One region of the Pseudomonas sp. BB438 genome, then DNA from elsewhere that is predicted to be linked to it. Evidence: predicted binding sites of a transcription regulator. Region 1 holds the regulator's gene; each other region holds the start of a gene.

Region 1 (9,583 bases):
GCAACCTGGCAGGGCTCAGTCGAGGCAATCTCGGCGTGCCGTTGCTGTTGCTCGCCATGCTGGCGATGATGACCCTGCCGATCCCGCCGTTCCTGCTGGATGTGCTGTTCACCTTCAACATCGCCCTGTCCATCGTGGTCCTGCTGGTCAGCGTGTATGCCCTGCGCCCGCTGGACTTCGCCGTCTTCCCGACCATCCTGCTGGTCGCCACCCTGTTGCGCCTGGCGCTGAACGTCGCGTCCACCCGCGTCGTGCTGCTGCACGGCCATGACGGCCATGCAGCCGCGGGCAAGGTGATCCAGGCCTTCGGCGAGGTGGTGATCGGCGGCAACTACGTCGTCGGTATCGTGGTCTTCGCGATTCTCATGATCATCAACTTCGTGGTGGTCACCAAGGGTGCCGGGCGTATCTCCGAAGTGAGTGCGCGTTTCACCCTCGACGCCATGCCCGGCAAGCAGATGGCGATCGACGCCGACCTCAACGCCGGCCTGATCGAACAGGCTGAAGCCAAGAAGCGCCGCGCCGAAGTCGCGCAGGAAGCCGATTTCTACGGCTCCATGGACGGTGCCAGCAAATTCGTCCGCGGTGACGCCGTCGCCGGCCTGCTGATCCTCTTCATCAACCTCATCGGTGGCGTGGCCATCGGTGTGATCCAGCATTCGATGAGCTTCGGCGACGCCGGCAAGGTCTACGCCCTGCTGACCATCGGTGACGGTCTGGTGGCGCAGCTGCCCTCGCTGCTGCTGTCCACCGCCGCTGCGATCATGGTGACCCGTGTTTCCAGCGCCGAGGACATGGGCCAGCAGGTCAACCGCCAGATGTTCGCCTCGCCCAAGGCGCTGGCCATTTCCGCCGCCATCCTGATTGCCATGGGCCTGGTTCCCGGTATGCCGCACGTGTCCTTCGTCGGCTTGGGCGGCCTGGCCGCCGGTGGCGCGTACCTGATCTGGCACCGCCAGCGCCAGGCCAGCCAGAAAGCCGAGCAGGAAGCCCAGACCCAGCAGGAGCTGCTGCCCGCGCAGCGCGCCGAACAGACCAAGGAGCTGGGCTGGGACGACGTGACACCAGTGGACATGGTCGGCCTGGAAGTGGGCTACCGCCTGATTCCGCTGGTGGACCGCAACCAGGGCGGCCAGTTGCTCGCGCGGATCAAGGGCGTGCGCAAGAAGTTGTCCCAGGACCTGGGCTTCCTCATGCCCTCGGTGCACATCCGCGACAACCTCGACCTGCTGCCCAACGCCTATCGTTTGACGCTCATGGGTGTCAGCGTGGCGGAAGCCGAGATCTATCCGGACCGCGACCTGGCGATCAACCCCGGCCAGGTGTTCGGCACCCTCAACGGCATCGCCGGCAAGGACCCGGCCTTTGGCCTGGAAGCCGTGTGGATCGAGGCCTCGCAGCGCGACCAGGCACAGTCCCTGGGCTATACCGTGGTCGACGCCAGCACCGTGGTCGCCACGCACCTGAACCAGGTACTGCACAAGCACGCCCATGAGCTGCTCGGCCATGAAGAAGTCCAGCAATTGATGCAACTGCTGGCCAAGACCTCGCCCAAGCTCGCCGAAGAGCTGGTGCCGGGGATGATTTCCCTGTCGACCCTGCTCAAGGTGCTGCAGGCGCTGCTGCAGGAACAGGTGCCGGTGCGCGATATCCGCACCATCGCCGAAGCCATCGCCAACGTGGCGGTGAAGAGTCAAGATCCCGCCGCGATGGTGGCGGCAGTTCGCGTCGCGCTGTCCCGTGCAATCGTGCAAACCATTGTGGGACTAGAGCCGGAGCTGCCCGTGATCACTCTGGAACCCAGGTTGGAACAGATATTGCTCAATAGTCTTCAGAAGGCCGGACAGGGCTCCGAAGACGGCATGTTGCTGGAACCCGGAATGGCCGAAAAGCTGCAACGCTCGATGGTTGAAGCGGCGCAGCGTCAGGAGATGCTCGGCAAGCCGGCGATTCTTCTGGTGGCAGGTCCCATCCGCGCGATGATGTCGCGATTCGCCCGGATGGCGGTTCCCACCATGAACGTGCTGGCTTACCAGGAAATCCCCGACAACAAACAAGTCACGATCGTTGCCACCGTTGGGCAGAATTGATTGAGGTCCCAGGCCATGCAGGTAAAACGCTTCTTCGCCGCTGATATGCGTCAGGCCATGAAACTGGTTCGTGACGAGCTGGGCCCGGACGCCGCGATCATCGGCAATCGCCGTGTCGCCGGTGGCGTTGAGCTGACCGCGGCGCTGGATTACCAGGCACCGGTGGCGGCGAGCAAGCCGAACCCGGCGCTGGAAGCCGAGCTGCGCAAGACCCAGGCGAAGATCGCCCAGGCCAAGGCAGACCTGTCGGCCCCGACCCGTGCCAGCGATGGCGTGCGCAAGGACCGTCAAATGTACGGCACCGAGACGCCGCGCCGCAGCGCTGCCGAAACCCTGGCTGAGGCCATGGCCGCACCGGTCGCCCCGACGCCGGCCGCTGCCGGCCAGCAGGCGCTGGAAGCCATGCGCTTCGAGCTCAATGGCCTGCGCGAACTGATCGAAGTGCAGCTGGGCTCCATCGCCTGGAACCAGCTGCAGAACCAGCGTCCGAAACAGGCTGGGCTGTGGCGCCGCCTGCAGCGCATGGGCCTGCCGGCCGACCTGTCGCGCAACCTGCTGGAGCGCGTGTCCTCCATCGCCGATCCGAAGCAGGCGTGGCGCATGCTGCTGGCGCACCTGGCACGCTCGATCAATACCCCGGAAGTCGATCTGCTGGAGCAGGGCGGCGTGATTGCCCTGGTCGGCCCCGCCGGCATGGGCAAGACCACTACCCTGGCCAAGCTGGCTGCTCGCTACGTACTGAAATACGGCGCGCAGAGCATTGCCCTGGTGTCCATGGACAGCTTTCGCATCGGCGCGCAGGAGCAGATCAAGACCCTGGGTCGCATCCTCAACGTACCGGTGACCCTGGTCGACCCGGGCAAGTCGCTGATCCAGGCCATGGCGCCGCTGGCACGCAAGCGCCTGGTGCTGATCGACACTGCGGGCCTGCCCGCCAACGATCCGGCGCTGCGCATGCAGCTCGAAGCGCTGTCGTCGCTGAGCCTGAACGTGAAGAACTACCTCGTGCTGGCCGCGACCAGCCAGAGCCAGGTCCTCAAGGCCGCCTGGCAGAACTATCGTTCCTGTGGCCTGGTCGGGTGCATTTTGACCAAACTGGACGAGGCGGGAAGCCTCGGCGAAGCTCTGGCTCTGGCTATCAGCCAGCATCTCCCGGTAGCCTATCTGGCTGATGGGCCGAAGATCCCGGATGACCTGCATGTGGCACGCGCGCACCAACTGGTCAGCCGTGCCGTGAGCCTGCAATCGCCGGAAGAGCCCTGCGAGGACGCCATGGCGGACATGTTCGCCGGCCTTTACCAACAGCCGGTGCGTCGCGCCAGTTGAAGATTGTGAGCCCCGGATGGGGCGTGGGGCGGCCAGTTGGGTCGCCCAAGCGATGCGGATGCTCTGTTAGACGATCCGCGAGCGCCGGAGGCGGTGGAGCACCGCAACCGGATTAGCCGAAACGCCAGAAGCGTGACGGTCGAACGACGAGACAAGGTATTGATATGGGTATGCATCCCGTTCAGGTAATCGCAGTCACCGGCGGCAAGGGTGGCGTGGGCAAGACCAACGTGTCGGTGAATCTGTCGCTGGCGCTGGCCGATCTGGGCCGTCGCGTCATGCTGCTGGACGCCGACCTGGGCCTGGCCAACGTCGACGTGCTGCTGGGGCTGTCGCCCAAGCGCACGCTGGCCGACGTCATCGAAGGCGAATGCGACCTGCGTGACGTGATCCTCCAGGGACCTGGCGGCATCCGCATCGTCCCGGCGGCGTCGGGCACCCAGAGCATGGTGCACCTCACGCCGATGCAGCACGCCGGCCTGATCCAGGCCTTCAGCGACATCAGCGACAACATCGACGTGCTGGTGGTGGACACCGCCGCCGGGATCGGCGACTCGGTGGTGAGCTTCGTCCGGGCGGCCCAGGAAGTGCTGCTGGTCGTTTGTGATGAACCAACCTCCATCACCGACGCCTACGCTTTGATCAAGCTGCTCAATCGCGACTACGGCATGACCCGATTCCGCGTGCTGGCGAACATGGCCCACAGCCCCCAGGAAGGCCGCAACCTGTTCGCCAAGCTGACCAAGGTCACCGACCGCTTCCTGGACGTGGCGCTGCAGTATGTCGGCGCCATCCCCTACGACGAGTCGGTGCGCAAGGCCGTGCAGAAGCAGCGTTCGGTGTATGAGGCGTTCCCGCGCAGCAAGGCGTCCCTGGCCTTCCGTGCGGTGGCGCAGAAGGTCGACAGCTGGCCGCTGCCGGCCAACCCACGAGGGCACCTGGAGTTCTTCGTCGAGCGCCTGGTGCAACATCCCACGGGTTCGGCCGTATGACCGCGGCCTCCGGAGCGCGTATGTACAGCAAGGCACAGGCGCACAACTCCCAGGAACTGCTGATCCAGAAGCACGCACCGCTGGTGAAGCGCATCGCCTACCACCTGCTGGGTCGTCTGCCCGCCAGTGTGCAGGTGGAGGACCTGATGCAGGCTGGCATGATCGGCCTGCTGGAGGCGGCGAAGAAATATGACCAGGGCAAGGGCGCGAGCTTCGAGACCTACGCCGGCATCCGCATCCGCGGCGCCATGCTCGACGAGGTACGCAAGGGCGACTGGGCGCCGCGTTCGGTCCACCGCAACACCCGCATGGTCAGCGACGCCATCCGTGCCGTCGAAGCGCGTACCGGACGCGACGCTAAAGATCAGGAGGTTGCTGCCGAACTCAATATGAGCCTCGAAGATTATTACGGCATCCTCAGCGACACCCAGGGCAGCCGTCTGTACAGCTTCGACGACATGTTGCAGGACGGCGACCAGGGCAGCGGCTTTGCCGAAGACGCGTCGCACCACGACAACGAGCCGTCCCACGGGCTGGAAGACGAGCGCTTCCAGGCAGCCCTGGCCGATGCCATCACCAAGCTGCCCGAGCGTGAGCGGCTGGTGCTGGCCCTTTACTACGACGAGGAACTCAACCTCAAGGAGATCGGCGAAGTGCTGGGCGTCAGCGAATCGCGGGTCAGCCAGTTGCACAGCCAGTGTGCCGCGCGCTTGCGCTCGCGTCTGGCGGAGTGGCGCGCTCGCTGAGCATCGGGTAGTTTCGCGCCTGCGTTTTCCTAGCGAAAAGGCTGAAGGGATTTTCCTTAGGCGCGTTAGAGGCTTACGAATTTTGGGGTGACGTTCTCTTGACGCGCCCCCAGCAAAGAGCGCGCGGCGCTCAATGAATTGACGGCACGCCCGCCAGGGCGCGTTTGGTATCGATGGAGGCAGGTTTGGACAAGAACATGAAAATTCTCATCGTGGACGACTTTTCCACGATGAGGCGCATCATCAAGAACCTCCTGCGGGACCTGGGGTTCACCAATACCGCAGAAGCCGACGACGGCACCACTGCGCTGCCGATGCTGCACAGCGGCAATTTCGACTTCCTCGTTACCGACTGGAACATGCCCGGCATGACCGGCATCGACCTGCTCCGTGCGGTCCGCGCCGACGAGCGCCTGAAGCACCTGCCGGTGCTGATGGTCACCGCCGAAGCCAAGCGCGACCAGATCATCGAAGCGGCCCAGGCCGGGGTCAACGGCTATGTGGTCAAGCCTTTCACCGCTCAGGTGCTGAAAGAAAAGATCGAGAAGATTTTCGAGCGGGTCGGCAGCTAAGGCTGGCCAAGAGGGCGTCATGGATTTCAACGAATCCGCGGGTGACTTCGAGTCGACCCTGAAAAAACACGCGCGCGAATTGGTCGAATGCCTCGAGCAGGGCGACGTACAGACCGCCGTGCAGCTGATCTCCGAGCTCAACCAGGCGCGTGATCGCGGGCTCTACCAGGAGGTAGGCAAGCTGACCCGCGAACTGCACAACGCCATCGTCAACTTCCAGATCGACCCCAGTTCCCCGCGCGCCCAGGAAGTCTCGCAGATCGCCGATGCGACCGACCGCCTGTCCTACGTGGTGACGATGACCGAGAAAGCGGCCAATCGCACCATGGACCTGGTGGAAGAGTGCACCCCGGTGGTCATGCACATCGAGACCCAGGCCAAGGAACTGCAGGAAGACTGGTCGCGCTTCATGCGTCGCGAACTGGGCCCCGAGGCCTTCCGCGACCTGGCCAAGCGTGTCGAGCAGTTCCTCTACATCAGCGCCCAGGATAGCCGCAAGCTGTCCGCGCACCTGAACGACATCTTGCTCGCGCAGGACTTCCAGGACCTCACCGGGCAGGTGATCAAGCGCGTCACCAAGCTGGTGACCGAGGTCGAGTCGAACCTGGTGAAATTGGTCTGGATGGCGGGTCAGGTCGATCGCTATGCCGGCATCGAGCATGACCACGAGAGCATGCGCGACGCGGTGGAAAAAGAAAGATCGTCCAAGGGTGAAGGTCCGCAGATTGCTGCCGATACAAGAAAGGACGTCGTATCCGGTCAGGACGATGTCGATGACCTGTTGTCCAGCCTTGGTTTTTAAGCGTCCGCTGACGCTGTAGAGGGAGCACCGAATGAGCTTCGACGCCGATGACGAAATCCTCCAGGACTTCCTGGTGGAGGCCGGCGAGATTCTCGAGCTACTGTCCGAGCAACTGGTCGAGCTGGAAAGCCGTCCGGATGACATGGACCTGCTCAACGCAATCTTCCGTGGGTTCCATACCGTCAAAGGTGGTGCCGGCTTCCTCCAGCTGAACGCGCTGGTCGAGTGCTGCCACATCGCCGAGAACGTGTTCGACATGCTGCGCAAGGGCGAACGCCGCGTGGATGCCGAGCTGATGGACGTGATGCTTCAGGCGTTGGATACCGTCAACGTCATGTTCCAGCAGGTCCGCGACGCGCAAGAGCCGACCCCGGCGACTCCCGAGTTGCTGGCTGCGCTGTCGCGCCTGGCTGACCCGAACGCCGCTCCGGCTGAAGCGCCGGTTGCCGCTCCGGCCGTTGCCGAGCCCGTCGTCGAGGAGGCTCCGGCTGCTGCTGCCTATGGCGACATCACCGACGCCGAGTTCGAGCAACTGATGGATGCTCTCGAGCCGGCTGCCGAGGCGCCCGCCGCGCCGGTTGGCGCCGGTGGCGACGACATCACCGATGACGAATTCGAAGCACTGCTTGACCAGTTGCATGGCAAGGGCCAGTTCAGCGGTGCTGCCAAGGAGGCCGTCAGCACGGCTCCGGCACCGGTTGCCGAGACGCCGGCCGCCGGCGCTGGCGACGAGATCAGCGACGACGAGTTCGAAGCGCTGCTCGACCAACTGCACGGCAAGGGCCAGTTCACCGGCGCCAAGGAAGAGCCAGCCGCTGCCCCCGCTGCCGCAGAAACAATCGAGGAAGCTCCGGCTGCCGCTGCCGCCGACGACAATATCAGTGACGACGAATTCGAGAAGCTGCTCGATGAGTTGCACGGCAAGGGCCAGTTCACGGGCGCCAAGGAAGAGCCGGTCGCTCCTGCCAAGCCTGTAGCGCCTGCGCCCAGGCCTGCCGCCGCGCCGACGCCGACGGCTGCTGCCAAGCCTGCCGCGGCCAAGCCGGCTGCTGCCGCTGCGGAGAAACCAGCCAACGAGGCGGAAACCACCGTACGCGTGGACACCGCCCGCCTGGACGAGATCATGAACATGGTCGGCGAACTGGTGCTGGTGCGTAATCGCCTGGTGCGCCTGGGCCTGAACAGTGGCGACGAGGCGATGGCCAAGGCCGTCTCCAACCTCGATGTGGTCACCGCCGACCTGCAGTCGTCGGTCATGAAGACCCGCATGCAGCCGATCAAGAAGGTCTTCGGCCGCTTCCCGCGGCAGGTCCGCGATCTGGCGCGCAACCTGAAGAAAGAGATCAACCTCGAGCTGATCGGCGAAGAGACCGACCTGGACAAGAACCTGGTCGAGGCCCTGGCCGACCCGCTGGTGCACCTGGTGCGCAACGCGGTGGACCATGGTATCGAGGGTCCGGACGAGCGCGAAGCCGCCGGCAAGTCGCGTTCGGGCAAGGTGGTGTTGTCCGCCGAGCAGGAAGGCGACCACATCCTGCTGTCGATCTCCGACGACGGCAAGGGCATGGACCCGGACGTTCTGCGTGCCAAGGCCGTGGAGAAGGGCCTGCTGGACAAGGACGCGGCCGATCGCCTGTCCGAGTCCGACTGCTACAACCTGATCTTCGCCCCGGGTTTCTCGACCAAGACCGAGATCTCCGACGTCTCCGGCCGTGGTGTCGGCATGGACGTGGTGAAGACCAAGATTTCCCAGCTCAACGGGATCATCAACATCTACTCGACCAAGGGCCAGGGCTCGAAGATCGTCATCAAGGTCCCGCTGACCCTGGCGATCATGCCGACCCTGATGGTGATGCTGGGCAACCAGGCCTTCGCCTTCCCGCTGGTCAACGTCAACGAGATCTTCCATCTCGATCTGTCGAACACCAACGTGGTCGACGGCCAGGAAGTGGTGATCGTCCGCGACAAGGCGCTGCCGTTGTTCTACCTCAAGCGCTGGCTGGTGCCGGGCGCGCAGCATGACGAGCCGGGCGAGGGCCACGTGGTGATCCTCTCCGTGGGCACCCAGCGTATCGGCTTCGTGGTCGATCAACTGGTGGGCCAGGAGGAGGTGGTGATCAAGCCACTGGGCAAGATGCTGCAGGGCACGCCGGGCATGGCGGGGGCAACGATCACCGGGGACGGGCGCATCGCGCTGATCCTCGACGTGCCGAGCATGCTCAAGCGTTACGCCCGTCGTATCTGACCGCCATGGGCGGGCCGTGGGATGACCCCGCGTCCGCCCGTGTGATGGAAGACGTTTTTTTCAGGAGTGTCTATGGCTGTCAAAGTCCTGGTGGTGGACGATTCGGGGTTCTTCCGCCGTCGTGTCTCGGAGATTCTGTCGGCTGATCCGCAGATCCAGGTGGTCGGCACGGCGACCAACGGCCGCGAGGCGATCGATCAGGCGCTGGCGCTCAAGCCCGACGTGATCACCATGGACTACGAGATGCCACTGATGGATGGCATCACCGCCGTGCGGACCATCATGCAGCGCTGTCCGACGCCGGTTCTGATGTTCTCTTCGCTGACCCACGAGGGCGCGCGGGTTACCCTGGACGCGCTGGACGCCGGCGCCGTCGATTACCTGCCGAAGAATTTCGAGGACATCTCGCGCAATCCGGACAAGGTCCGTCAGTTGCTCTGCGAGAAGGTCCATACCATCGCCAAGAGCAACCGCCGCTTCGCTGCGTACTCCTCGTACTCGTCGAGCCCGGCCGCTCCCGCTTCGACGCCCGCTGCCAGCACGGCGCGCCAGGCCGCTCCCGTGTCGTCGGGCGGCGCTCACGCGCCTGCGGCAGCGGCGACTTCCGCCGCCCCAAAGCGTAAGCCCTACCGGCTGGTAGCCATCGGCACGTCGACCGGTGGGCCGGTGGCGCTGCAGCGGGTCCTGACCCAGCTGCCTGCCAACTTCCCCGCGCCGCTGGTGCTCATCCAGCACATGCCGGCGGCCTTCACCAAGGCGTTCGCCGAGCGCCTGGACAAGCTGTGCAAGATCACCGTCAAGGAAGCCGAG
Region 2 (9,583 bases), 3.2 Mb from region 1:
TTGATCGACAGCCAGGCGGCCGCTTTGGATGCCTGGGTTCGCGAGTACCGCGGGCAACTGGGTATCGCACTGACCGACTGCATCACCATGGATGCCTTCCTGGCGGATTTCGACCTGTACTTCGCCAAGCTCTTCGACGGTCTGCGCCACGATTCGGGCGACCCGCTGGAGTGGGCGGAAAAGGCGATCCGGCACTACGAGCGCCTGGGAATCGATCCGCTGACCAAGACCCTGGTGTTCTCCGACGGCCTCAACCTGCCGCGTGCGCTGGAAATCTACCGGGCGCTGCGCGAGCGCATCGACATCAGCTTCGGCATCGGCACGCATTTCACCTGCGATGTGCCGGGGGTACAGCCGATGAACATCGTACTGAAGATGACCGCCTGCAATGGCCACCCGGTGGCGAAGATATCCGACGCGCCGGGCAAGACCCAGTGCAAGGACGAGAATTTCCTGCACTACCTCAAGCACGTCTTCAAAGTGTCCGGGTAGTTGATTGCACCGAAGTAGTCGATTGCGCAGCGCCGCACGACGCGCCACTCTTGCTGAAGCAGCCAACGCGACAGGCCCTCTGGCGCGACAGGCCCACTGAAGGGGAACAACGGATGTCAGCCACGAACGAACTCATCATCGGTGCGGGTCCCGACGGACAGCCGGTCGGCCAGTCCTGGAAGCTCGCCAACCGCCACGGTCTGATCGCCGGCGCTACCGGTACCGGCAAGACGGTGACGCTGCAGCACCTCGCCGAGTCCTTCAGCGACGCCGGTGTTGCGGTGTTCGCCGCCGATATCAAGGGTGACCTGTGTGGCATCGCTGCTGCCGGCAATCCCCAGGGCAAGGTGGCTGAGCGCATCGCCAGCATGCCTTGGCTGAACCACAAGCCCCAGGCCTACCCGGTGAGTATCTGGGACGTGGCCGGCAAGACCGGCCACCCGCTGCGCACCACGCTCTCGGAAATGGGCCCGCTGCTGCTGTCCAACCTGCTGGAACTGACCGAGAGCCAGCAGGCCGCCCTGTTCGCCGCATTCAAGGTCGCGGACCGTGAAGGTCTGCTGCTGCTTGACCTGAAGGACCTCAAGGCGCTGCTCAACCACTTCAAGGAGCACCCGGACGTCCTCGGCGAGGATCGTGCGCTGTTTACCGCTGCCTCGTCCCAGGCATTGCTGCGGCGCCTGGCGCTGCTGGAACAGCAGGGTGCCGAGGATTTCTTCGGCGAGCCGGCGTTGCAACTGGAAGACCTGTTGCGTCCCGAAGCCGACGGCCGTGGGCGCATCCACTTGCTCGACGCCAGCAAGCTGGTGCATGACGCGCCCAAGGTGTACGCCACTTTCCTGCTCTGGTTGCTGGCCGAGTTGTTCGAGCAACTGCCGGAACGCGGCGATGCGGACAAACCCATCCTCGCGCTGTTCTTCGACGAGGCGCACCTGCTGTTCAACGGCACGCCCAAGGCGCTGCAGGACCGGTTGGAACAGGTGGTGCGTCTGATCCGTTCCAAGGGCGTGGGCGTCTACTTCGTCACCCAGTCGCCCGGAGACCTGCCGGACGACGTCCTGGCGCAACTGGGCCTGCGCATCCAGCATGGCCTGCGAGCGTTCACTGCCAAGGAGCAGAAGTCCCTGCGCGCAGTCGCCGATGGCTTCCGTCCCAACCCGGCGTTCGACACCCTGAAGGTGCTCACCGAACTGGGCATCGGCGAGGCGTTGGTCGGCACGCTGGAAGAGAAGGGTACGCCGGCGATGGTCCAGCGCGTGGCCGTGGCGCCACCGCAATCGCGCATCGGCCCGCTGACTGATGCCGAGCGCGCTGACGTCATCCGCCGCTCACCACTCGCGGGACGCTATGACCAGCCGATCGACCGCGAGTCCGCCTACGAGAAACTCACCGGTCGCGCCGACGACAAGATGGCGCCGACCCAGGAAAAGGAAGAGAAGGGCAGCGGCACCGATTTTGGCGGTATTGCCGGCGAGATCCTGGGCTCCCTGGCCAGTCAGGTCAGCAAGACCGTAGTGCGCCAGGCGGCTAACCAGATCGGTCGACAGCTGGTGCGCGGCCTGATGGGCGCGTTGCTGGGCGGTAGCAAGCGGCGGTAATGGCGGAGCCGTCTGTCGCGAACAAAAAAGGCGCCCGAAGGCGCCTTTCTTGTGTCCGCCAGATCAGATACGGAAGCTGTCCACCAGCTGACGCAGGCGGCCGGCCTGGTTTTCCAGATCGGCGCAAGCGCGCAGGGTGGCTTGCAGGTTTTCCACGCCTTCCTGGTTGAGGGTGTTGATCTCGGTGATGTCCAAGTTCAGCGAGTCGACCACGGCAGTCTGCTCCTCGGTGGCAGTGGCGACCGACTGGTTCATCGAGTCGATCTCGCCGATGCGGTGGGTGACGCTGGCCAGGCGCTCGCCGGCGCGGTTGGCGATCTCCACGCTCTCCAGGCTGTAGCGCTGGCTCTCGGTCATGGTGTCCACGGCTTCGCGGGCGCCGATCTGCAGCTCCTCGATCATCTTCTGGATCTGCTGGGCAGACTCCTGGGCGCGGTGCGCCAGGTTGCGTACCTCGTCCGCCACCACGGCGAAGCCACGGCCTGCTTCACCGGCGCGAGCAGCCTCGATGGCGGCGTTGAGCGCCAGCAGGTTGGTTTGCTCGGAGATGCCCTTGATCACCTCCAGGATCTGCCCGATGTTCACCGTGCGGCTGTTCAGCGCTTCGATGTTGGCGCAGGCGGAGCTGATCTTGTCGGACAGCAGGTTCATCGCGCTGATGGTCTGCTCGACCACCTGGCGGCCATCACCAGCCTGGTGCGAGGCATCGGTGGCGTGGTGCGAGGCATCGGCGGCGTTACGCGCGATCTCTTGAGCGGCGGCGCCCAGCTGGTTGATCGCCGCGGCGACGCTGTTGGTGCGGTTGGACTGCTCGTCGGAGTTGCTCATCGAGGAGTTGGAGGCGTTCACCACCAACTGTGAGACGTCATGCAGCTGGCGCGCCGTGGAGGCCACTTCGCGGATCGACTCGTGGATACGCTCGACGAAGCGGTTGAAGGCATTGCCCAGCACGCCAAACTCGTCGTTGCTGGCGACCTTCAGGCGCTTGGTCAGGTCGCCTTCACCCTGGGCGATGTCTTCCATCGCGCGGCCCATGGTGGTCAGCGGCTGCATCAGCACGCGGATCAGCATGCCCAGCAGGAGCAGGATGGCGACGATGGCGATGGCGGCGGCGACGATGGCCGAAGCGCGGAACTTGCTCAGCATGGAGTAGGCCGCGTCCTTGTCGATCGACAGGCCGATGTACCAGTTGACCGACGGCAGGCCTTTCACCTGGGTGAAGCTGAGGATGCGTTCGTGGCCGTTGAGTACGGCTTCGCTGAAGCCGCTGCCGATCTTCGGCGTGTTCTGCGGGTAGATATCGGCCAGGGTCTTCATGATCTGGTTTTTGTCCGGGTGGACGAGGATCTTGCCGTCGCCGCTGACCAGGAAGGCGTAGCCCATGCCGCTGAAGTCGAGTGCATTGATGATCTGCACCAGGGTCTGCAGGCCGAGATCGCCGCCGACCACGCCGAGTGCCTTGCCGCCGGCGCGGGCCGGGGTGGCGACGGTCATGATCAGTTGCTGGGTGGCCGCGTCGATGTAGGGCTCGGTCAGCGTGGTGCCGCCAGCGGCGAGCGCGTCCTTGTACCAGGGGCGGGTACGCGGGTCGTAGCCGTCGGGCATGGCGCTGTTCGGGCGCATGGTGAAGGTGCCGTCTTCCTGACCCAGGTAGGTGAAGTTGAAGGTCTTGCGCAGGGTGTCCTGCTCCAGCAGCCCGCTCAGATGCTCGGGGGAGCTGTCGCGGGCGAGGGTCTGGGCGGTGCTTTCGATCAACAGCAACCGGCCGCTCAGCCAGTTCTGGATGTTGCTGGCGGTGACGTCGCCCATTTCCCGCAGATAGCTCTCCAGATCCTCGCGGATCGCGTTGCGCTGCAGGTAGTCGTTGTAGAGGGTGAAGAGGGCGAATGCCGAGAAAACAACAAGAGAAGCGGCCAGGAGGATCTTATGGCTGAATTTCAGGCTCTTGATCATGCTGCGTCGAGTCCGGAAGTAGTGGGATGCCTGATCGGCGTGGGTCCGGGCGACAGATCCGGTGTCGCCACAGAGCGTCCGTCCCGTGGTGTGAAACGGACGGCGCCGGCGCGGCGGGTAGCCGTGCAGGCTTGGCCGGAACTCCCCTGTCCCGGCTGAGACGACAGGCCCGGTTTGTTGGTTGCTATCAAAGGCCTTCACCCTTGATTTCGGCGCTCCCGGAGGAAGCTTGAAAGAGTCGGACGAACGGTAGGTATGGCGCTGGGGCGGGTGTTTCAGCGGTGATACAGATAGCCGGCAGTTGGCCACTCGAGCTGTACGACAAGCATCCGGCGGACAAGAAAAAAGGCGCCCGCGGGCGCCTTTTTCACGGCTGCCGCGATCAGATGCGGAAACTGTCCACCAGCTGACGCAGGCGGCCGGCCTGGTTTTCCAGATCGGCGCAAGCGCGCAGGGTGGCTTGCAGGTTTTCCACGCCTTCCTGGTTGAGGGTGTTGATCTCGGTGATGTCCATGTTCAGCGAGTCGACCACGGCAGTCTGCTCCTCGGTGGCAGTGGCGACCGACTGGTTCATCGAGTCGATCTCGCCGATGCGGTGGGTGACGCTGGCCAGGCGCTCGCCGGCGCGGTTGGCGATCTCCACGCTCTCCAGGCTGTAGCGCTGGCTCTCGGTCATGGTGTCCACGGCTTCGCGGGCGCCGATCTGCAGCTCCTCGATCATCTTCTGGATTTCCTGTGCGGACTCCTGAGCGCGGTGGGCGAGGTTGCGCACCTCGTCTGCCACCACGGCGAAGCCACGGCCTGCTTCACCGGCGCGAGCAGCCTCGATGGCGGCGTTGAGCGCCAGCAGGTTGGTTTGCTCGGAGATGCCCTTGATCACCTCCAGGATCTGCCCGATGTTCACCGTGCGGCTGTTCAGCGCTTCGATGTTGGCGCAGGCGGAGCTGATCTTGTCGGACAGCAGGTTCATCGCGCTGATCGTCTGCTCGACCACCTGGCGGCCGTCCCCGGCCTGGTGCGAGGCATCGGTGGCGTGGTGCGAGGCATCGGCGGCGTTGCGGGCGATTTCCTGGGCGGCGGCGCCCAGCTCGTTGATCGCGGCTGCCACGCTGTTGGTGCGGTTGGCCTGCTCGTCGGAGTTGCTCATCGAGGAGTTGGAGGCGTTCACCACCAACTGCGAGACGTCATGCAGCTGGCGCGCGGTGGAGGCCACTTCGCGGATCGACTCGTGGATACGCTCGACGAAACGGTTGAAGGCGTTGGCCAGCACGCCGAACTCGTCGTTGCTGGCGACCGACAGGCGCTTGGTCAGGTCGCCTTCGCCCTGGGCGATGTCCTGCATGGCGCGGCCCATGTCGGTCAGCGGCGCCATCAGCACGCGGATCAGCATGCCCAGCAGCAGCAGGATGGCGATGATGGCGATCACGGTGGCGATGATGGCGGTGTTGCGGAAGTCGCTCAGCATCGCGTAGGCGGAGTCCTTGTTGAGCACCAGCGCGACGTACCAGGTCACGCCCGGCAGGCCTTTTACCGGGGTCATGGAGACCAGTTGGTCGACGCCGTTGATACTGACTTCCTGCACGCCCGGCTGCACCTTGGGTGCGCCTTGCTGATAGACCTCGCCAAGGCTCTTGAAGATCAGGCTGCTGTCCGGGTGCAGGAGGATCTTGCCGGCGTCGCTGACCAGGAAGGCGTAGCCATCGCCGTCGAACTTCAGCGAGTTGATGATCGCGGTGATGGTTTCCAGCTTCATGTCGCCAGCGGCCACGCCAACCAGTTGGCCGTTGCGCATCACCGGCATCGACATGGCGAGGATCTGTTCGTTGGTGCCGGCATCGAGGAAGGGCTCGGTGACGATCAGCCTGCCGGCGGCCACGGCATCCTTGTACCAGCCGCGGGTGCGCGGATCGTAGCCATCGGGCATCGGTGCGTAGGGGCGCATGGTGAACACGCCGCTGGTGGCTTCACCCAGGTAGACCGACTCGAAGTTCTTCTGGAACACCTGCTGCTCCAGTACATGCTGGATGCGCTCGGGCGTCGGCTCGCCATCGGCCAGTTGCGCCGCTTCCGCTTCCACTAACTGAATGCGGCCCTCCAGCCAGCTCTGGATATTGCTGGCAGTCAGGCTGCCCACCTCGGAGAGATAGGACTCGGTGTCGGAGTGGATTGCCTGGCGCTGGCGGAAATCGTTGAAGAGGATGAAGCAGGCGAAGGCGAAGGTCACAACGAGGGAGGCTGCCAGGAGAATCTTCCTGGAGAAGGACAGCGAACGAAGCATTGGAGAAGCATCCTGCAGGTGAAACAAGAGAGAGCAGGATGTATCGGCCGTTCTGGGAGGAACTTTAGTGTGAGTGTGAGGAAACGGGAGCGGAATCGCACCGCCCCGTTTTCCAGGCGTTACAGTCCGAGTGCGGTCTGCACCTGGGTCATGAGCGAGCCGACCTTGGTGCCGATGGGGCTGGCGGCCGTGAGCAGGGCGATGGAGATCAGGCCGGCGATCACGGCGTACTCAATGGCAGTCGCCCCTTCGCGGTCAGCCAGAAAAGTGCGGAGTCCCTTGCAGTGACGTTTCACTGAGTCGATAGCGCGTTCCATATACGTAGCCCTCCGGGCAACTGACAGCAGTGGTCGCGGAAGCTTGAGTCGGCTCCGCTAACGCTTCGAGCCAGGAGAGTCAGGCACCGATGGCGGTCTTTATCGCAGTCATCAGCGATCCGATCTTGGTTCCGATCGGCGTGGCGGCGGTGAGCAGCGCAATGGAGATAAGACCTGCGATAACGGCATATTCGATGGCAGTGGCGCCTTCGCGATCACGGACAAAGGTCTTCAGTTTGCCCAGGAAGTTCTGCGGAAGTTGTTTTACGTCGGTTTGTTTTTCCATGGCCGTAGCTCCGTGCACGCCGAGTGCATACAGGGCGGGTGCCCTGACTTCATCGTCAGGCTATGCGCAGTGTGGCCGAATGCAATTGTTCAAATAGCGCTAATACCAAAGTTATAGTCATGTCGGCATATAAGTAATTGCAGAGCGTAAATTCATCCTGGGCATTTGACGCTATTAACGCAGCTACTAAATTCTGCTTTGGAACTAGCGATGTTTGAATATGAGGAATGATTCTTATCGAACTTTCGTCGCTGGCCGAAAAACAATAAAGGTCTGAAGGACGTATGCCGGAACCCCCGGCGCAGTGACTTCCGACAAGGCTGCGGACCTCCGGTCCTCTCTCCCGCTATCGCCCCAGGGATTTGGTCATGAATAGCAAGGTGCTGATGGTTTTCGCCGGGCTGTTGCTGCTGTGCGCCGGTGTAGTGGGATATCTGGGACTCAAGGTCGGCAAGCCGGTGACGCCGGTCGCCGGTACCGCTCAGGACGTAGCGCCTGCCGCCATGGCGGAGGCCGACAAGTTGCAGCGCACGCCGGTGGTGGTGGCGGCTCGCGACCTGCCGGCGCTGGCTGTCATTGGCAAGGACGATCTCATCATCGAGATGCTGCGCACGGCTCCGGCCGGCAGCTACCCAAAACCTGAATCCCTCATCGGCCAGCGTGTCTGGATCGCGGTGCCGGCCGGAAGCATTCTGTCCGCCGCAGTGGTCGAGCCTGGTGGGCCGTTGGCCCGCACTATCCGGCCCAACGAGCGCGCCATGGCGATTGCCGTGGACGAGGTGATCGGTGGCGGCGGCTTCGTGCTTCCCGGCGACTACGTGGACGTCATGCTTTTCGTCCAGGACCAGCAGAGCACCGAGCGCAACATCAGCGCCCAGGTGGTGCTGCCGGGCGTGCGGGTGCTGACCTATGGCGAGCAGATTGCGGTCGCCAGCGATGGCCAGGCGCGCAATGCCGGCGACCCCAAGGACAAAACCCCGCGCCCGCCGCGTACTGCCGTACTGGCCGTGCCGGCCGAAGCCGCGTCACGCCTGATGCTTGCCGCCCAGGCGGGCTCCCTGCGGCTGGCGGTGCGCAGCAAGGACGAGAAGCTCTACGAGAAAGCAGAAGAGGGCGGCTATCTCCAGGCCTCGATGGGCTCTACCAGCAGCCCGCCGATCACCCTCGAACAGCTGATTGGCATGCCGCGCCAGGCCCAGGCTCCCGCTGTGCACCAGGTCTCCGCACCGCAGGTGGACGCTGGCGTGGTGGTCTACCGCGGTACGACCGTTACCCGTGAAGCACATTGAGCAAGGAGTGCATCGATGTCCAAGCGCTTCATCCTTCCCCTGTTCGCCTTGCTGGCTTGTACCGTTCACTCCGTGGCGCAGGCTGTGCCGAGCGCCTGCGCGGGCTTCGCTGACCAGCAACTGAACCTCGACGTCGAGCAGGGTGCCCAGCGCGACCAGCAACTGCCGGTGCCGATCAAGCGTCTGGCCATCGGCGATCCGAACATTGCCGACGTGCAGGTACTCGACAAGCGCGACTTCCTTGTTACCGGCAAGGCCGAAGGCCTGACCAGCCTGCTGATCTGGACCAGCTGCAGCAACCAGCCGATACGCACCGTGGTGCGCGTCGGTGCCCGCACAGTTAGCGATGTAGCAGGGGCATCCGGCGTCGGTGCCGGCAATCTGGCCAACCAGGTGCAGACCGATATCCGCTTCGTCGAAGTCAGCCGCAGCAAGCTCAAGCAGGCCAGCACATCGCTGATTCGCCAAGGCTCCAACACCTTTGTGCTGGGCTCCCCGGGTAGCTTGAGCGGCCTGAAGGTTTCCCCTGGAGGCATCCTGGATGGAGGAACCTTCGGCTCAAGTGATGGCTTCAACATCATCTGGGGTGGAGGCAGCAGCAAATGGCTGGGCTTCATCAACGCCCTGGAAGGCAGCGGCTTCGCCTACACCCTGGCGCGCCCCAGCCTGGTAGCCACCAGCGGGCAGAGCGCCTCGTTCCTGGCCGGTGGCGAGTTCCCGATCCCCGTGCCCAATGGCAATAGCGACAACATCACCATCGAGTACAAGGAGTTCGGCGTACGCCTGACCCTGACCCCGACGGTGATGAACGACAAGCGCATCGCGCTCAAGGTCGCTCCGGAAGTCAGCGAACTGGACTTCACCAGCGGCATCCGCACCAACAACATCGCCGTGCCCGCACTCACGGTTCGGCGCACCGACACCAGCGTGATGCTGGCCGACGGTGAAAGCTTCGTGATCAGCGGACTGATCAGCAGCAGCACCATCAGCAACGTCGACAAGTTCCCCTTCCTGGGCAACATCCCGGTGATCGGTGCGCTGTTCCGCTCCTCGAACCTGGACAAGGACGACCGTGAACTGCTGATGATCGTCACGCCGCATCTGGTTCAGCCGCTGGCCGCCAATGCCGCGCTGCCGAAACTGCCCGGCGAGGGTTTGCGGGACTACGACCCGGGCTTCGGCGAGTTCTATTTCCTCGAGGACGGTCGCTTCGACAAGCGCAAGGCCAGCAGCGGGATGTCGCACTGATGGAACTCTACGAAGCGCTGACCCGCCCCAGAGCGGGAGGCAAGGAAAAGCAAGGGAGCACGGGCATGAGTCAGACTTTCGTGGCGCTGATCCAGCATCCCGGTGAGCAGGAGTGGCTGCAG
Region 3 (9,583 bases), 1.2 Mb from region 1:
CGGCAGCAGGTACTGGGCGAGGATGAACAGACGATCTTTGAACGACATTCCTTAAACCTCTACGGGGGTGTCGGGATGGTTGCCCCATTCCGACCAGGAACCGGCATAGCCCTTGACCCGCGGATAGCCGAGGGCCTTGGCCACCAGATAGGTGAAGCCGGAGCGGTGGTGGGTCTGGCAGTGGGTGATCACTTCCTTGTCCGGGGTGATGCCCAGGTCCTTGAGGATCTGCGGCATATCGGTACGGATGCGCAAGGCGCGGGCCGGGTCCATGCCGGCGGTCCATTCGAAATTGACGGCGCCGGGCACGTGGCCGGCCTTGGCGGCGAGGACTTTCTGGCCGCTGTATTCGCTGGGATTGCGAGCATCCCAGACGGCCAGGTCGGCGGCGCCCAGGCGGCTCTGCAGGTATTCGCGGGTGGCGGTGGGTCCGTCGTGCAGGGTCAACGGCAGCGGGCCGCCGGCGGGCGCGGGGATGTCTTCGCTCAGCGGCAGGCCGTCGGCGAGCCAGGCGTGCAGGCCGCCGTCGACGTAGTGGTACTTGCCGTGGCCGATCACGTCCAGCAGCCAGATGAAGCGGCCGGCCCAGCCGCCGCCTTCGTCGTCGTAGACCACGTAGACGGCATCGGGGGTGTGGCCAAGTTCGCCGAACAGCGCTTCCAGGTCGGCCTTGGCTGGCAGCAGGCCCGGCGCCGGCGTGCCGCCCAGCTGGGTGCGCGCGGGGGCGACGAAGCGGGCGCCGGGGATGTGGCCTTCGGCGTAGCGTGCAGCGCTGGTCAGGTCGACCAGGATCAGTTCGGGGGCATCGAGGCGGCTGGCGAGGTCAGCCGGTTCGATCACCAGGGGCAGGGCGGAGAAGGCGGACATGTCGGAGTCTCCCGGCGAGAGCAGTGGGGGAGGCAACGTGAGCTCGCGCCCTGGGCTACCCCGTGAGGGCGATTAGTTTAAAGGGGACGCGGCGGGGCGCAAACCTTTCCGGATCAGGCGCCCCGCGCCATCTGCTTCACCGCGTGCTCGATGCATTGCACGGTGCGGCCGAAGGCCTGGGCGTGCAGGTCCGCCAGGGGCTGGCCGTGGCGGTCGCAGACCACCAGCATGACCACCCGCGCGCCGTTGCCCAGCGAGCGCAGCAGCAGGTGTTCGCTGGGGAGCAGCGCTTTCAGCGCGCCGGGAATCAGTGCCGAGAATTCCGCCATGTTGGCCGGACTCAGGCGCAATTGACCGGGTTGTTGCAGGAGTTTACGCAGCACTGGGCTCGCGGCGACTTCCAGCTTGAAGTCGCCGATCTCGCCGTCCAGGCCGAAGTGCCGCCGTGCCTGCAGCCAACTGCCGCCCTTGTCGGTCAGCAGGATGAGGCCGCGTTGCAGTCCGCAGGCCTGCAGGGCGGCGCTGGCACAGTCGAGCAGTTGCACGGCGTTGCCGAATGGACTGGGCGTCTGCATCAGGCGGGTGCAGTGCTGGCGCCATTCCGCCAGTGTGTCCGGTGCCTTGGCCGGCTCCTCGGCCCTCGGGCCGTTCAGCCAGCGGCGCGCATCCCAGGGCCAGAGCAGCGCTTCGGCCGGGTGCCAGAGCAGCGGGCGCGCGTGGCGGCGAGCGCTCTGTGCGGCGAGGCCGTGGACGGTCTGCTGCAATTCCTCCAGTGGCATCTGCAGGTAAAGGCTCGTCAATCGCTGCCAGCGCAGCATGTGCACGCCCCCCCAGGACTGGTGCGCGGCCATGGCCAGGCTGTTGGCGAGCAGGATGGTGTTCGCCGGGCGAGTCAGCCAGCGTTGCAGTTCCGGGTCGGCGTCCAGAAGCTGCTGCTGGCCCAGCGGCTCGTGTTCGGTATGGGCAACGTGGAGGGCGCGCACCAGCAGCCGCTTGTCGTCGCTGAGCAGGGTGTAGCCCTGGCCGACCCAGTCGGGCAGCCGCCATTGTTCGGCCAGCGCTCGGCACAGCGGTAGCAGGCGAGTGCCGAGCAATTCTTCTTCGACTTCGCTGCTGCAGCGGCCCAGGCCGTAGACCTGGCGCTGCCAGGCTTCGATCAGTTCCGGCCTGGCCGTGGCCAGCGCCCACAGCGGCGCCAGGGTGAACAGGCTGCCCCAGTGGATTTCCTGCCAGAGCCGCGCCAGGCGGTTGGCGAACAGGCCGCTGGCCTGCTGCATGGCATGGCGGCTGATCAGCAGCAGTTGGCTCAGCGCGCGCGGCATCTGTGCCTCGGGGATGGCCGGCAGGCGCTCGAGTAACTGGGTGGCGCGGGCCAGACCCAGGCGGTTGAGGGCGACTTCCAGGCTTTCCGCCGGGTTGTCCCGTGCGCTCTGCGCGCGGTTGGCTTCGCGCAGGATGGCGAACGCCAGTGTCGGTGCGTCCTGCAGGAGTTCGGAAATGTCCCGGATCGAGCGCCGGCTGTCGTTCAGCGCCCGGCGAATGTCATCGCGCTGTTCCAGCGGAACGGGCAAAGGCAGATCGTCCAGCTGGTTGAGCCAGGCCTTGAGACGCTCTGGATGAAGCACTTGCTTGGACATGCGTGAGGCGCCGAACTGGTTTTTAGTGTTTTCGGCCTATAGTCTTGCCCGAAATCTCCGATAACAACAGGGAGGCGGGATTCGTGCCTCTCAATTTGTCCACAGTTTCAGTCCGGTCCTCATGGCAAAAATCATCGGCATCATCGTCATCCTCGGCAGTGTCATCGGGGGCTTCATGCTCTCCGGCGGCAAGATCGCGGCCATCATCCAGCCGTTCGAAGTGCTGATCATCGGCGGCGCCGCGCTCGGTGCGTTCCTCCAGGCCAACCCCGGCAGCACCTTCATGACCGTGCTGAAGAAGGCGCCGAAAATGTTCGGCAACCGTTTCACCCACACCTTCTATCTGGAAGTACTGGGCATGCTCTACGAGGTGCTCAACAAGAGCCGCCGCGAAGGCATGATGGCCATCGAGGCCGACGTCGAGGATCCGGCTGCCAGCCCGATCTTCAGCAAGTACCCGGCGGTGCTCAAGGACGAACGCATGACGGCGTACGTCTGCGACTACCTGCGCATCATGTCCTCCGGCAACATGGCGCCCCACGAACTGGAAGGTCTGTTCGACATGGAGCTGGGCAGCCTGAAGGAAGAGCTCGAACACCCGTCCCACGCCGTGACCCGCGTCGCCGACGGCTTGCCGGGCTTCGGTATCGTCGCCGCGGTACTGGGTATCGTGATCACCATGTCCCTGCTCGGCCAGGGCAGCCAGGCCGAGATCGGCCACCACGTCGCCGCGGCGCTGGTGGGTACCTTCCTCGGTATTCTCGCCGCCTACGGTTTCGTCGGCCCGCTGGCCAACGCCCTGGAGCACGACGCCAAGGAAGAGCTGAACCTGTACGAGTCGATCAAGGCCTGTCTGGTGGCGTCCGCCTCCGGCATGCCGCCGTCGCTGGCTGTCGAGTTCGGCCGCAAGGTATTGCTGCCGGCGCACCGCCCGAGCTTCAGCGAGTTGGAGCAGGCCGTTCGCGGTCGCTGATAGGTCGTCTGACGCATGGATAACAATCAGCCGATCATCGTCAAGCGCGTCAAGCGCTATGCCGCCGGCCATCATGGCGGTGGCTGGAAGATCGCCTTCGCCGACTTCGCTACCGCCATGATGGCGTTCTTCCTCGTGCTCTGGCTGCTGTCGTCGGCCACGCCCGAGCAGAAGAAGGCCATCTCCGGCTACTTCCAGGACCCCATCGGTTTCACCGAGAGCGCCAGCCCCTACGTCATCGACCTGGGCGGCACGCCGACGCCGGCGCCGGACAAGACCCTGAACCCGCAGATTCAGGCCCAGCCGGATGCCGATGAAACGCGCATCAACCCGGACGAGAACGCCAAGATCAACGAGCAGCAGGCCCAGGACGTCGCCGAGCAGATGGAGAAGGAGCGCCTGGAGCTGCTGTTGCAGGAGCTGCAGAACAAGGTCGACGAGAATCCGACCCTGAAGCGCTTCAAGGATCAGATCCTCTTCGAGATCACCCAGGACGGTCTGCGTATCCAGATCGTCGACTCGGACAACCGGCCGATGTTCGACCTGGGCAGTGCGCGCCTGCAGCCGTACTTCGAGGACATCCTGCTGGCGCTGGCCGAGACCATCCAGCAGGTGCCGAACAAGATCAGCATCAGTGGCCACACCGACGCCAAGCCCTACGCTGGCAATGGCGACTTCGGCAACTGGGAACTCTCGGCGAACCGCGCCAACGCGGCGCGTCGCACGCTGGAAGCCGGCGGCTACCCGGAAGACCAGATTGCCCGCGTGGTGGGCTACGCCTCGTCCGCGTTGTTCGACCGCGACAAGCCGCTCAACCCGGTGAACCGCCGCATCGACATCATCGTCCTGACCAAGAAGGCCCAGCGCGCCATCGAGGGGCAGGATGGCGGCGCCGACAAGCCTGCCGCTGGCGCGGCTCCTGCTGAGCCAGGGGCGCCGGGGGGCGCAGCCGCGCCGGTTGCTCCGGGTGTCGCCCCTGCCAGGCCGGCGAATGGGCAGGGCGACCCGCTGCCGGCCGACCAGCTCAAACAGAAGCTCAACCTGTTCGACGACGGCGGCACGCTGAAGCTCGATGAGCTGAACAAACAGCAGTGACACACGCTAAAGGCCAACTGATCAGCTGGCCTTTGTCATGCAGGGCGGATAAGGGGGACTGCTGTATCCGCCAGTTCATCGCTCACGCCGGCGGCGGATAACGCCAGAGACGTCATGCGTCCTGCTGGGATGTGCGCGCAGCGGACTTTTTGCAGGAGCGGGCTAGTACTCGTCTTCCGGCAGGCTGGCGAGGATGTGCCGGTAGCTGGCCATCCGCTGCGGCGAGATACGCCCGTCCTCCAGCGCCTTGAGCAGTGCGCAGCCTGGTTCGCGGTCGTGCTTGCAGTCGCGGAAGCGGCAGTGACCGAGCAGGTCGTGGAATTCGATGAAGCCCGCTTCCACGTCATCGCGGCTGACATGACCGAGGCCGAATTCGCGGATGCCGGGGGAGTCGATCAGGTCGCCGCCAGCGGGGAAGTGGAACAGCCGCGCGGTGGTGGTGGTGTGGGTGCCCTTGCCGGTGACTTCCGAGAGGTCGCCGACGCGGGTGTCGACGCCCGGCAGCAGGGCGTTCACCAGCGACGACTTGCCCACGCCCGACTGGCCGACGAACACGCTGACGTGCTCGTTCAGCGCGGCACGCAGGGCGTCCAGCGCCAGGCCGTTGGCGGCCGAGACCTCCAGCAGCGGGTAGCCCAGTTCGCGGTAGGTGTTCAGCAGCGCGTCGAGGAATGGGGCATTCTCTTCGTCGATCAGGTCGGCCTTGTTCAGCAGCAGCAACGGCTTGATGCCGGCGTGCTCGGCGGCTACCAGGTAGCGGTCGATCAGGTTGGCGTGGGGCTCCGGGCGAGGTGCGAAGACGATCACGATGCGGTCGACGTTGGCCGCCACCGGCTTGAGCACGCCGCGCATGTCCGGGCGGCGTAGCTCGGAAGTTCGCGGCAATTGCGCGACGATCACGCCAATACCCTGGTTGCCGGGGCGCCAGACCACCTGGTCGCCAGTGACCAGCGGCGGCAGGTTGGCGCGCAGGTGGCAGCGGAAAACCTGGCCGGCGGCATCGCCTTCCTGGCCCTCGACTTCCACCTGCACACCGAAGTGCGCGATCACCTGGCCGGTCTGTTCCGGGCCGAGGTCGCCGCCTTCCAGTTCTTCCAGGGCGCGCGACTCGCGCTTCGCCGCGCGGGCAGCACGTTCTTCCTGGACTTTTTCGATCCGCCAGCTCTGCCGGCGGGTGAGGTGACGCTTGGCCATAGGGTATCCACAGGGAAAATCGCGGCGGAGTTTAGCATGCGGTGGCGTGCTTCCCGCTAAACTAGAGGGCTGAGCTGAGGAGCCCCATCATGCAGAACCCGCAGAACCTGATCTGGATCGACCTGGAAATGACCGGGCTGGACCCGGACAAGGACGTCATCATCGAGATGGCGACCATCGTCACCGACAGTGACCTGAACATCCTCGAGGAAGGCCCGGTGATCGCCGTGCACCAGAGCGAGGCGCTGCTCGCCGGCATGGACGAGTGGAACACCCGCCAGCACGGCCAGTCCGGCCTGACCCAGCGTGTGCGTGAAAGTACCATCTCGGCTGCCGAAGCCGAGGCGATGACCATCGCCTTCCTGGAGAAGTGGGTGCCCAAGCGCAGCTCGCCGATCTGCGGCAACAGCATCTGCCAGGACCGCCGCTTCCTCTACCGCCACATGCCGAAGCTGGAAGGCTACTTCCACTACCGCAACCTGGACGTCTCGACCCTCAAGGAGCTGGCCGCGCGCTGGGCGCCGTCGGTGCGTGACGGCTTCAAGAAGGGCAATACCCACCTGGCCCTGGACGACATTCGCGAGTCCATCGCCGAACTGCGCTACTACCGCGAGCATTTCATCAAGGTGTAGGCGGCGCGCTTCTGCTCTTGCAGGAGCGAGCTTGCTCGCGAAAAAAACCTGTTGCGGGGCTGTTCGCGAGCACGCTCGCTCCTACGAAAAGCTTCAGATTTCGGCGTTGTGGCGCGCCAGCGCCCACTCCACATGCTCGCGCACCAGTTCCGACGGGAACTCCCGCCGCGCGCGCAGCGCCTCGATCACCGGGATGGTTGACGGCGCATTGCCCAGCCCCACGGCGAGGTTGCGCAGCCAGCGTTCGTAGCCGGCGCGCCGCAGTGGCGAGCCTTCGGTGCGGCTGAGGAACTCGTCTTCCGTCCACAGGAACAGTTCTGCCAGCGCGGCGTTGTCGAGGCTATGGCGCGGCTGGAAGTCGCCCTGGTCGGTAGCGCGGGCGAAGCGATTCCACGGGCAGACCATCTGGCAGTCGTCGCAGCCGAATACCCGGTTGCCGATCAGCGGACGCAGGTCTTGGGGAATCGAGCCTTTCAGCTCGATGGTCAGGTAGGAAATGCAGCGCCGCGCATCCAGCACATAGGGCGCCACGAAGGCGGCCGTCGGGCAGATGTCCAGGCAGGCCGAGCAGCGGCCACAGTGCTCCGTGCCGTGCGGTGCATCCACCGGCAGCGGCAGGTCGGTGAACAGTTCGCCGAGGAAGAAATAGCTGCCGGCCTTGCGGTTGAGCACTAGGGTGTTCTTGCCGATCCAGCCCAGGCCCGACTGCTCGGCGATGGCCTTCTCCAGCACCGGCGCGCTGTCGACGAAGGCGCGGAAGCCGAACGGCCCGACCCGCTGCTGGATACGTTCGGCCAGTTGTTGCAGGCGCTTGCGGATCAGCTTGTGGTAGTCGCGGCCCAGGGCGTAGCGCGAGACATAGGCCTTCTCGGCATCGCCCAGCACTTGCGCCATGCGGGTGTCGCCGGGCAGGTAATCCATGCGCAGCGAGATTACCCGCAAGGTGCCGGGTACCAGTTCGTCCGGTCGCCAGCGCTTGCTGCCGTGGGCGCCCATGTACTCCATCTCGCCATGGTAGCCGGCGTCCAGCCAGCGCTGCAGGTGCTCGCCGTGGGCTTCGAGGTCGAGCCCGCTGATGCCGACTTGCTGGAAGCCGAGTTCGCGCCCCCAGGCCTTGATGGAGAGGGCGAGGTCGGCATAGTCGAGTGTGGAATCGTGCATGGAAGGCGAGAAAGCGAAGTCCGGGTGCGTATAATTCTGCCAGACCTTGCCGGCGTCGGCCCGTCCGCACGCCAAGGCGACACATTCTGCCGCCCGGAGTCGCGATGACTGCCCACCACGAACTGCCCCTGAACCTCTATAGCGCCCAGCAAGTGCGCGACCTCGACGCACGCCTGATCGCCGCCGGCACGCCCGGCTTCGAGCTGATGCGCCGTGCTGCCCATGCCGCCTGGCGAGCCCTGCGCCGGCAGTGGCCGGATGCGGGCGAGATCACCGTGCTGGCCGGTCACGGCAACAACGCAGGTGACGGTTACCTGATCGCCGCTCTGGCCTTGCGTGCCGGCTGGCGCGTGCGCGTGCTGGCGGTGGGCGATGCCTCCCGCCTGTCCGGCGATGCCGCCTCGGCTCATGGCGAGGCACGCTCCGTCGGCGTGGATATCGAAGCCTGGAGCGAGCGCGCCGAACTGCGCGGCGTGCTGGTCGATGCGCTGCTGGGCACCGGCCTGGGTGGCGAGGTGCGTGAGCCTTGCGCCTCGGCCATCGCCTCGATCAATGCCAGCGGCCTGCCGGTCCTGGCCGTGGATATCCCTTCCGGTCTCAGTGCCGATACCGGGCACGTGCTGGGCTGTGCGGTGAAAGCCGATCTGACCGTGACCTTCATCGGCCTCAAGCTCGGCCTGTTCACCGGCAATGGCCCCGATCAGTGCGGCGAGCTGGTGTTCGACGGGCTCGATGCCGACCCTGCACTGCTTCTCGAACATGGCGTGGCGCGCCGCCTCGCTCCGGCATCGCTGGCTCGCCTGGCTGTACGGCCGAAGGCGGCGCACAAGGGCTTGTTCGGCCACACGCTGGTGATCGGCGGCGATACCGGCATGGGCGGCGCCGTGCTGCTGGCCGCCGAGAGCGCACTGCGCTGTGGCGCCGGGCTGGTTTCCCTGGCGACCCGTGCCGCCCACGTAGCCGCTGCGCTGGCTCGCCGACCTGAGCTGATGGCGCGCGGTGTCTCCTCGTCCGCCGAGCTGCTGCGCCTGGCCGAGCGCGCCGACGTGCTGGTGGTCGGCCCCGGTGTCGGCCGTGAAGCCTGGGGGCGTGTGCTGGTCAGCGCCGCCGCGAGCCTGCAACGTCGACAGGTGTGGGACGCTGATGCGCTGAATCTGCTGGCCGAAGGTCGGGTGACGCGTCCGTCCGGCGGTTGGGTGATCACGCCCCATCCCGCCGAGGCGGCGCGCCTGCTGGGTATTTCCACCGCCGAGGTCCAGACGGACCGGCCGAAAGCGGCCCACGCGCTGGCGCAGCGTTATCAGGCGGTGGTCGTGCTCAAGGGCGTCGGTAGCCTGATCGCCGCCCCGGATGGCCGACTCGCGCTGTGCAACCACGGGCATCCAGCCATGGCGGGCGCCGGGCTGGGCGATGTGCTATCCGGCATCCTCGGCGCGTTGCTGGCGCAGGGGCTGTCTGATTTCGATGCCGCGTGCCTGGCGGTCTGGCTGCACGCACGCGCCGGCGAGTCGCTTGGTGCGCAAGGTCGTGGCCTGGCTGCCGCTGATCTGATTCCCGCCGTTCGTCAGCTGCTCGAGGAGTTGTCCCCATGCCTGAACTGAATCTGTTCGCCGATGGCGAAGAGGCCATGGTCGATCTCGGTCGCCGGGTTGCCGATGCGACCGGCGGGCACGGCGTAATTTACCTGCATGGGGACCTGGGGGCGGGCAAGACCACGCTGTCGCGCGGCATCCTGCGGGGATTGGGCCATGGCGGATCGGTGAAAAGCCCGACCTTCACCCTGGTCGAGCCCTACGAAATCGGCGATCTGCGCGCCTTCCACTTTGACCTCTACCGGCTCGCCGATCCGGAGGAGCTGGAGTTCCTCGGCATCCGCGATTACTTCGAGGGCGACGCGTTGTGCCTGATCGAGTGGGCGGAGCGGGGCAAAGGCATTTTGCCAAAGGCCGACATGGACATTACCATTGTTCCGCATGCGGGCGGACGCATGCTGCGCCTCGACCCGCACGGAACACGGGGCGAAG

The links. Region 1 encodes FliA, which starts transcription of late flagellar genes. Its sites were predicted from a motif close to CTAAAGTTTNNNNNNNNNNNGCCGNTAA; they were not measured.
Region 2: AC1ZV1_RS06005 (methyl-accepting chemotaxis protein) is a predicted target of FliA. The motif match lies at 4,250-4,277, and genes of this name have one in related genera.
Region 3: motA (flagellar motor stator protein MotA) is a predicted target of FliA. The motif match lies at 2,541-2,568, and genes of this name have one in related genera.

What each region holds. Positions count from the first base shown of each region.
Region 1 covers NZ_CM170001.1:4,663,062-4,672,644, reverse strand. Annotated here, with positions in the region: gene flhA (flagellar biosynthesis protein FlhA) at 1-2,090, shown strand, start outside; gene flhF (flagellar biosynthesis GTPase FlhF) at 2,106-3,416, shown strand; gene fleN (flagellar synthesis regulator FleN) at 3,581-4,408, shown strand; gene fliA (RNA polymerase sigma factor FliA) at 4,405-5,154, shown strand; gene AC1ZV1_RS21365 (chemotaxis response regulator CheY) at 5,352-5,726, shown strand; gene AC1ZV1_RS21360 (protein phosphatase CheZ) at 5,746-6,528, shown strand; gene AC1ZV1_RS21355 (chemotaxis protein CheA) at 6,560-8,773, shown strand; gene AC1ZV1_RS21350 (protein-glutamate methylesterase/protein-glutamine glutaminase) at 8,846-9,583, shown strand, end outside.
Region 2 covers NZ_CM170001.1:1,248,175-1,257,757, forward strand. Annotated here, with positions in the region: gene pncB (nicotinate phosphoribosyltransferase) at 1-492, shown strand, start outside; gene AC1ZV1_RS06000 (helicase HerA-like domain-containing protein) at 606-2,090, shown strand; gene AC1ZV1_RS06005 (methyl-accepting chemotaxis protein) at 2,154-4,043, opposite strand; gene AC1ZV1_RS06010 (methyl-accepting chemotaxis protein) at 4,426-6,321, opposite strand; gene AC1ZV1_RS06015 (Flp family type IVb pilin) at 6,441-6,638, opposite strand; gene AC1ZV1_RS06020 (Flp family type IVb pilin) at 6,718-6,924, opposite strand; gene cpaB (Flp pilus assembly protein CpaB) at 7,293-8,213, shown strand; gene AC1ZV1_RS06030 (type II and III secretion system protein family protein) at 8,229-9,461, shown strand; gene tadZ (type 4b pilus Flp biogenesis protein TadZ) at 9,527-9,583, shown strand, end outside.
Region 3 covers NZ_CM170001.1:5,850,444-5,860,026, reverse strand. Annotated here, with positions in the region: gene asd (archaetidylserine decarboxylase) at 1-48, opposite strand, end outside; gene rhdA (thiosulfate sulfurtransferase) at 52-867, opposite strand; gene AC1ZV1_RS27070 (HDOD domain-containing protein) at 981-2,504, opposite strand; gene motA (flagellar motor stator protein MotA) at 2,626-3,477, shown strand; gene motB (flagellar motor protein MotB) at 3,493-4,572, shown strand; gene rsgA (small ribosomal subunit biogenesis GTPase RsgA) at 4,735-5,766, opposite strand; gene orn (oligoribonuclease) at 5,856-6,398, shown strand; gene queG (tRNA epoxyqueuosine(34) reductase QueG) at 6,492-7,559, opposite strand; gene AC1ZV1_RS27040 (NAD(P)H-hydrate dehydratase) at 7,664-9,160, shown strand; gene tsaE (tRNA (adenosine(37)-N6)-threonylcarbamoyltransferase complex ATPase subunit type 1 TsaE) at 9,148-9,583, shown strand, end outside.